2 regions of the Mesorhizobium sp. L103C105A0 genome follow, and region 2 is predicted to be linked to the other one. Evidence: riboswitches for the same ligand, from Rfam matches in the RefSeq annotation. Region 2 holds a riboswitch; the other holds the start of a gene.
The links. A riboswitch is a leader RNA that binds a small molecule or an ion and turns the genes downstream of it on or off. The one in region 2 is predicted to bind S-adenosylmethionine.
Positions count from the first base shown of each region.

Region 1 (3,405 bases), on a different contig from region 2:
TGGTCGAAAACGAATGGCCCGGGCATCTGATCGTCATCGAGTTTCCGGACAGGGCGCATGCGTGGGGCTGGTACGATTCATCAGCCTATCGCGAGCTTCTGGCCTTGCGCACCGACAACTCCCACGCCGATGTGATCATCGCCGATGGCGTTCAGCACCCGCACAAGGCGACGGACGTGCTGGAATAGGGGCAAACTACCGCTTCAGCAAGAACACCGCTTGCTGGCCGAAGAAATTCCAGAACCACCATGGCATCGACAGGCCGATCTTCTGGCCGTTGCCGTCGAGCGCGGTGGCTTTCTCGACCGAAGCGCCGAGTTCCTCGACCAGATTGACGAAGTCGCGGATGGTGCAGAAATGGATGTTGGGCGTGTCGTACCAGGAATAGGGCAGGTCCGCGGTCACCGGCATCCGGCCATTGACGAACAGCGACAGCCGCACCCGCCAATGGCCGAAATTGGGGAAGGAGACGATGGCGCGGTTGCCGATTCGCAGCAGCTCGTCGAGCACCAGCTTCGGGTTGCGGGTCGCCTGCAGCGTCTGAGACAGGACGACGAAGTCAAAACCCTTGTTCGGATAGAATTCGAGGTCGGTATCGGCATCGCCCTGGATGACCGAGAGACCGCGCGCCACGCATTCATTGACGCCGCGCTGTGACAGCTCCAGCCCGCGGCCGTCGACCTGCTTGGTCTCCTGCAGGAGTTCGAGCAGCAGGCCGTCGCCGGAGCCGACATCGAGCACCCGCGACTGCGGCGGTATCAGGTTGGCCACGACTTCGAGGTCGACGCGCTGGCTGCCATTGACGCTCATGAGGCGAGCCCCCTTGCGCGGGCCGCCGAGCCGATGAAGCCCTTGATGGCGGCAAACAGTTCGGGTTCATCGAGCAGGAAGGCATCATGGCCGCGGTCGGTGTCGATCTCGACAAAGGAGACGGAGGCGCCGGCGGCGTTGAGCGCATGCACGATCGAGCGGCTCTCCTCGGTCGGGAACAACCAGTCCGAGGTGAAGGACACCAGGCAGAAGCGGGTCTTGGTCCCGGCAAAGGCATCGGCCAACCGGCCGCCATGGTCGGCGGCGAGGTCGAAATAATCCATCGAACGGGTCATGTAGAGGTAGGAGTTGGCGTCGAAGCGGTCGACGAATGTCATGCCCTGGTGGCGCAGATAGCTTTCGATCTGGAAGTCGGCATCGAAACCGAAGGTCAGCGCTTCGCGGTCCTGCAGATTGCGGCCGAATTTCCGATGCAGGGCGGCTTCCGACAGATAGGTGATGTGGGCGGCCATGCGCGCCACGGCGAGCCCCTTTTCCGGGCGCTTGCCGTGCTCGAAATATTTGCCGCCATGCCAGTCCGGATCAGCCATGACAGCTTGGCGGCCGACCTCGTGGAAGGCGATGTTCTGCGAGGAATGGCGTGCGCCTGTGGCGATCGGCAGGGCCGAGAAGACGCGCTCGGAATAGCATGACGCCCATTCCAGCACCTGCATGCCGCCCATCGAGCCGCCGAGCACGCAAAACAGCTTTTCGATGCCGAAATGGTCGACCAGCATCAGTTGCGCCCGCACCATGTCGCGGATGGTGATGATTGGCAGGTCGAGGCCGTAGGGCTTGCCGGTGGCGGGATTGGTCGAGGCCGGACCGGTGGAGCCGAGGCAGCCGCCGATGACGTTGGAGCAAATGACGAAGAAGCGGTTGGTGTCGATGATCTTGCCGGGACCGATCAGCACTTCCCACCAGCCGGGCTTGCCGGTCACCGGATTGGTGCTGGCGACATGCTGGTCGCCGGTCAGCGCGTGGCAGACCAGGATGGCGTTGGTGCGGGCATCGTTGAGGGCGCCATATGTCTGGTAGGCGATCTGGAACGGCGACAAAAGCGTGCCGGCGTCGAGCTTCAGCGGCTTGTCAGGGCCAAAACGCAACACCGGGCTCGACGGGCTGTCGGCCTCGTTGTTGGTTTTTGTAGCGCGGAGCGCGGCCATGTGACTCTCCTTGCCCGCCGTCAGGCAATAAAAAACCGGCAATGCGATCGCAAAGCCGGTTACGTCACGCAAACGGCCCTTTAGCGAGTTGTTTAACGTGGCTGCAAGCCGACCGGCCAAATCACCACGGAACTGTTGCGTTCTTCTAGAACTCGTGCGGCCCGGCGTCAACGGCCAGCTATGCCCGCCTCTCGACATTCGCGGCTACGGCTTGTATTTCCGCTGCGGCCTCCGGACGGAGGCATTCTGGATGGATTTGCGACATGGACAAGACAGCGGACAAGGCACGGCCGACGCCCCGCGCGGGCATTATGGACATCGACGCCTATGTGCCGGGCAAGAGCACGGCACCTGCCGGCGTCGCCAAGGTCCATAAATTGTCGTCGAACGAGAACCCGCTCGGCCCGTCGCCGAAGGCGATCGAGGCCGCGCGCGAAGTGGCCAGCAAGCTCGATGTCTATCCCGACGGCACCGCCCGCCGGCTGCGCGAGGCGATTGCCGAGGTGCATGGCCTCAACCCGGCAAACATCATCTGCTCCAACGGTTCCGACGAGATTTTGGGCCTGCTGGCGCAGACCTATCTGGCGGCCGGCGATGAGGCCATCATCACCGAACACGCCTTCATGATCTACAAGATCTACATCCAGTCGGCCGGCGGGACACCGGTGACGATCAAGGAAACCGAGGAACGCGCCGACGTCGACGCGATCCTGGCCGCGGTGACGCCGCGGACCAAAATCATCTTCCTCGCCAATCCCAACAATCCGACCGGAACCTATCTGCCGTTCCAGGAGGTCCGCCGCCTGCATTCCGCTCTCCCGGGCAACGTGCTTCTGGTGCTGGACGCGGCCTATGCCGAGTACGTCAGGCGCAATGACTATGAGGCAGGTATCGAGCTGGCGGGCAGCGCGCAGAATGTGGTCATGACCCGCACCTTCTCCAAGCTCGGCCTTGGCGGCGCGCGCATCGGCTGGATGTATGGCCCACTGCACATCGTCGATGCCATCAACCGCATCCGCGGCCCTTTCAACGTTAACGCAACAGCGATCGAGGCCGGCATTGCCGCCATCCGCGACCGCGCCCATGTCGAGCGCAGTTCGTTGCACAACGAGACCTGGCTTACCTGGCTGAATGAAGAACTGACGAAGCTTGGGCTGCGCGTGACGCCCAGCGTCGGCAATTTCGTGCTCATCCACTTTCCCGACGACAAGAGGCATTCGGCTGAGGCGGCGGACGATTACCTCACCCAGCGCGGCTATATATTGCGGCGCGTTACCGGCTATGGCTTTCCCAATGCGCTGCGCATGAGCGTCGGCACCGAAGAAGCAAATCGCGGCGTCATCGATGCCCTCACGACATTCCTGAAAAGCTGAAACAATGACAGCACCGATGTTTGAAAAGATCGCGCTGGTCGGCATCGGCCTGATCG
Region 1 covers NZ_AYXF01000001.1:99,924-103,328, reverse strand. Annotated here, with positions in the region: partial or broken gene X727_RS01000000164240 (DUF1330 domain-containing protein) at 1-188, shown strand, start outside; gene metW (methionine biosynthesis protein MetW) at 196-810, opposite strand; gene X727_RS163765 (homoserine O-acetyltransferase) at 807-1,976, opposite strand; SAM riboswitch at 2,037-2,114, opposite strand; gene hisC (histidinol-phosphate transaminase) at 2,240-3,349, shown strand; gene X727_RS163775 (prephenate/arogenate dehydrogenase family protein) at 3,354-3,405, shown strand, end outside.
Region 1: it holds a riboswitch for S-adenosylmethionine, as region 2 does, so the genes downstream of both, X727_RS163765 (homoserine O-acetyltransferase) here and X727_RS150785 (O-succinylhomoserine sulfhydrylase) in region 2, are expected to answer to the same signal.

Region 2 (3,405 bases):
AAATACTTGGCCTGGATCTTCTTGTAAGTGCCGTCGGCGACGATGGCGTCTATCGCCGCATTCAGCTTGTCGCGCAGCGCCGTGTCCTCCAGGCGGACAGCGATGCCGGCTTGCGTCTCGGTGCCCTTGACGTCGCCGACAAGCTTGCAGCAGCCTTCGCTCGCCTTCTTCAGCCAGTCCATCAGCACGAATTTGTCGGAGATGACGGCGTCGAGACGGCCGTTCTGCAGGTCGGTGATCGCCTCTTCCTGGGTGGGGTAGAGTTTCGCCTCGGCGCCGGCCTTGCCATAGGCGTCCTGCGCATAGTCGGCCTGGGTGGTCGAGGCCTGCGCGCCCACCGTCTTGCCGGCAAGGGCTGCCGGTTCGGTGGAAGTGAGGTCGCTGTCCTTCGGCGCCACCAGCGCCAGCGGCGTCGTGTAGTATTTGTTGGTGAAGGCGACCTGTTTCTTGCGCTCCTCGGTGATGCTCATCGAGGCGATGATGGCGTCGAACTTTTTCGCCTGCAGCGCCGGGATGATGCCGTCCCAGTCCTGGGTGACGATCTCGCACTCGACCTTCATCTGCGCACACAGCGCATTGGCAATGTCGATGTCGAAGCCCTCGATCTTGCCGTCCGCGGTAATGGTGTTGAAGGGCGGATAGGCGCCCTCGGTGCCGATCTTCAATTTCTCCTGCGCCTCAGCCAGCGAGCCGGCCGATATCACCAGCATGGCAGCGCCCGCTGCCGATATGATCCATCTTGAAATCTGCATTTTGGTTCCCCTTGCGCGCCGTTCTCTTGCCGGCCACCGAAAGGCAGCCAAGCATGGTGAGGCAGCGCAGGCAAGTATTTTGCCTGACGGTGATCGAAGGTTCAGCCGGCGGGGCGGAAATGCTTGGAGAGCTTGAGGCCTTGCGCCTGGTAATTCGAGCCGAGATCGGTGCCGTAAAGCGCCTGCGGCCGCTTCAGCATGTGTTCGTAGACCAGCCGGCCGACGATCTGGCCGTGGTCGAGGATGAACGGCACTTCGTGGCTGCGCACTTCGAGCACCGCCCGGCTGCCGGTGCCGCCTGAGGCCGAATGGCCGAAGCCCGGATCGAAGAAGCCGGCATAGTGAACACGGAATTCGCCAACCAGCGGATCGAAGGGCGTCATCTCGGCGGCGTAGAGCGGCGGCACGTGCACGGCTTCGCGGCTGACCAGGATGTAGAACTCGTCCGGGTCGAGCACCAGTTCGCCGGCGCCGCTCTTATAGAGCGGCTCCCAGAAATCGACGGCATCCTGGGCGGCGCGCTTGTCGACATCGACCAAGCCGGTGTGATGCTTGCCGCGATAGCCGACCAGGCCGTTCTGGTCGCCGTCGAGATCGATCGACAGCGCAATGCCGCCGCCGGAAATGTTGGGCGGCTCGGTCGCCACCAGCATCTCGGCGCGGTGCAATTCGTTCAGTTCTGCCTCCGACAACAGCGCGTTGCCGGTGCGAAAGCGGATCTGCGACAGCCTCGATCCGGCGCGTACGACGATCGGGAAGGTGCGCGGACTGACTTCGAGATAAAGCGGCCCGTGATAGCCGGGGGCGATCTTGTCGAACTCATGGCCGCGATCGGTCATCACCCGGGTGAAGATGTCGAGCCGGCCGGTCGAGCTCTTCGGGTTGGCCGAGGCCGACACGTTTGCGGGCAGCGCCAGGCTTTCGAGCAGCGGCACGATGTAGACGCAGCCGGTTTCCAGCACCGCGCCCTCGGCGAGACTGAACTCATGCAATTTCAGCCGGTGAAGCTTGTCGGCCACCAGATGATCGGGACCCGGCAGGAAGGAGGCGCGCACGCGAAAAGCCTTGTCGCCGAGCCTGAGATCGAGGCTCGCCGGCTGCACCTGGTCGACATCGAGCGCGCGCGGCGACTTGAGCGCGCCGGACTGAAACAGCGCGGAAATGTCCTGATCGGGAAGAATGCCTGTCTGCCGCAAAAGGCTGGCTCCGCTCCAAGGTCGGTCTCTTTGTGGCAGGTTCTTGCCGCAAAACCGCTGGATATTATTGCGGAACCTGCCTGGTACAAACCTCTTAATGAAGCCGGCAATTGACGCAAGCGCAGGTGAGGTCTAAAGGGTCGTTATCCCGTGGTGATTTGGCCGGTCGGCTTGCAGCCACGTTAAACAAGTCGCTAAAGGACCGTCGGGCCGCAAGGCCATATGGACCGGTTGCGACTTTCGCGGCCGGTTTTTTTGTGTCTGGAACAAAAGCGATGAGCACCAAGAAGCGTAACTGGAAACCTCAGACCGCACTCGTGCACGGGGGAACGCTGCGTTCCCAGTTCGGCGAGACGTCCGAAGCGATGTACCTCACCCAAGGCTATGTCTACGAGACGGCGCAGGCTGCCGAGGCCCGTTTCAAGGGCGAGGAGCCGGGCTTCATCTATTCGCGCTATGCCAACCCTACCGTCGACATGTTCGAAAAGCGCATGTGCGCGCTGGAGGGTGCCGAAGATGCGCGCGCCACGGCGTCCGGCATGGCGGCGGTGACGGCAGCGCTCCTGTGCAGCGCCAAGGCCGGCGACCATATCGTTGCGGCGCGCGCGCTGTTCGGCTCCTGCCGCTGGGTGGTGGAGACGCTGGCGCCGAAATACGGCATCGAGGCAACGCTGGTCGACGGCACCGACATCGCCAACTGGGAAAAGGCGGTGCGGCCGAACACGAAACTGTTCTTCCTGGAAAGCCCGACCAATCCGACGCTGGAAGTGGTCGACATCGCAGCGGTGGCGGCGCTCGCCACCTCGATCGGCGCCAGGCTGATCGTCGACAATGTCTTTGCCACGCCCTTGCAGCAGAAGCCCTTGCAGCTCGGCGCCCATATCGTTGTCTACTCCGCGACCAAGCACATTGACGGCCAGGGACGCTGTCTCGGCGGCATCATCCTGTCGGACAAGAAATGGATCGACGAGAATTTGCACGACTATTTCCGCCACACCGGCCCGAGCCTGTCGCCGTTCAACGCCTGGACGCTGCTCAAGGGCCTGGAGACGCTGCCGGTTCGGGTGCGCCAGCAGACGGAAAGCGCGGCCAAGATCGCGGATTTCCTGGCAGGACGGCCGGAAATCGCCCGCGTCATCTATCCCGGCCGCGCCGACCACCCGCAGGCCGACATCGTCAAGAAGCAGATGACGGGCGGATCGACGCTGATCTGCCTCGACGTTAAGGGCGGCAAGCAGGCGGCCTTCGCCTTGCAGAACGCGCTCGACATCGTGCTGATCTCCAACAATCTCGGCGACGCCAAGAGCCTGATCACCCATCCGGCGACCACCACGCACAAGAACCTCAGCGACGAAGCTCGCGCCGAGCTTGGCATCGGGCCGGGAACGCTCAGGCTGTCGGTCGGTCTTGAGGATACGGACGATCTGCTGGAGGACGTTGCGCAGGCGCTGAAGGCC
Region 2 covers NZ_AYXF01000004.1:53,168-56,572, forward strand. Annotated here, with positions in the region: gene X727_RS150795 (ABC transporter substrate-binding protein) at 1-752, opposite strand, end outside; gene X727_RS150790 (2'-deoxycytidine 5'-triphosphate deaminase) at 854-1,948, opposite strand; SAM riboswitch at 2,089-2,166, shown strand; gene X727_RS150785 (O-succinylhomoserine sulfhydrylase) at 2,224-3,405, shown strand, end outside.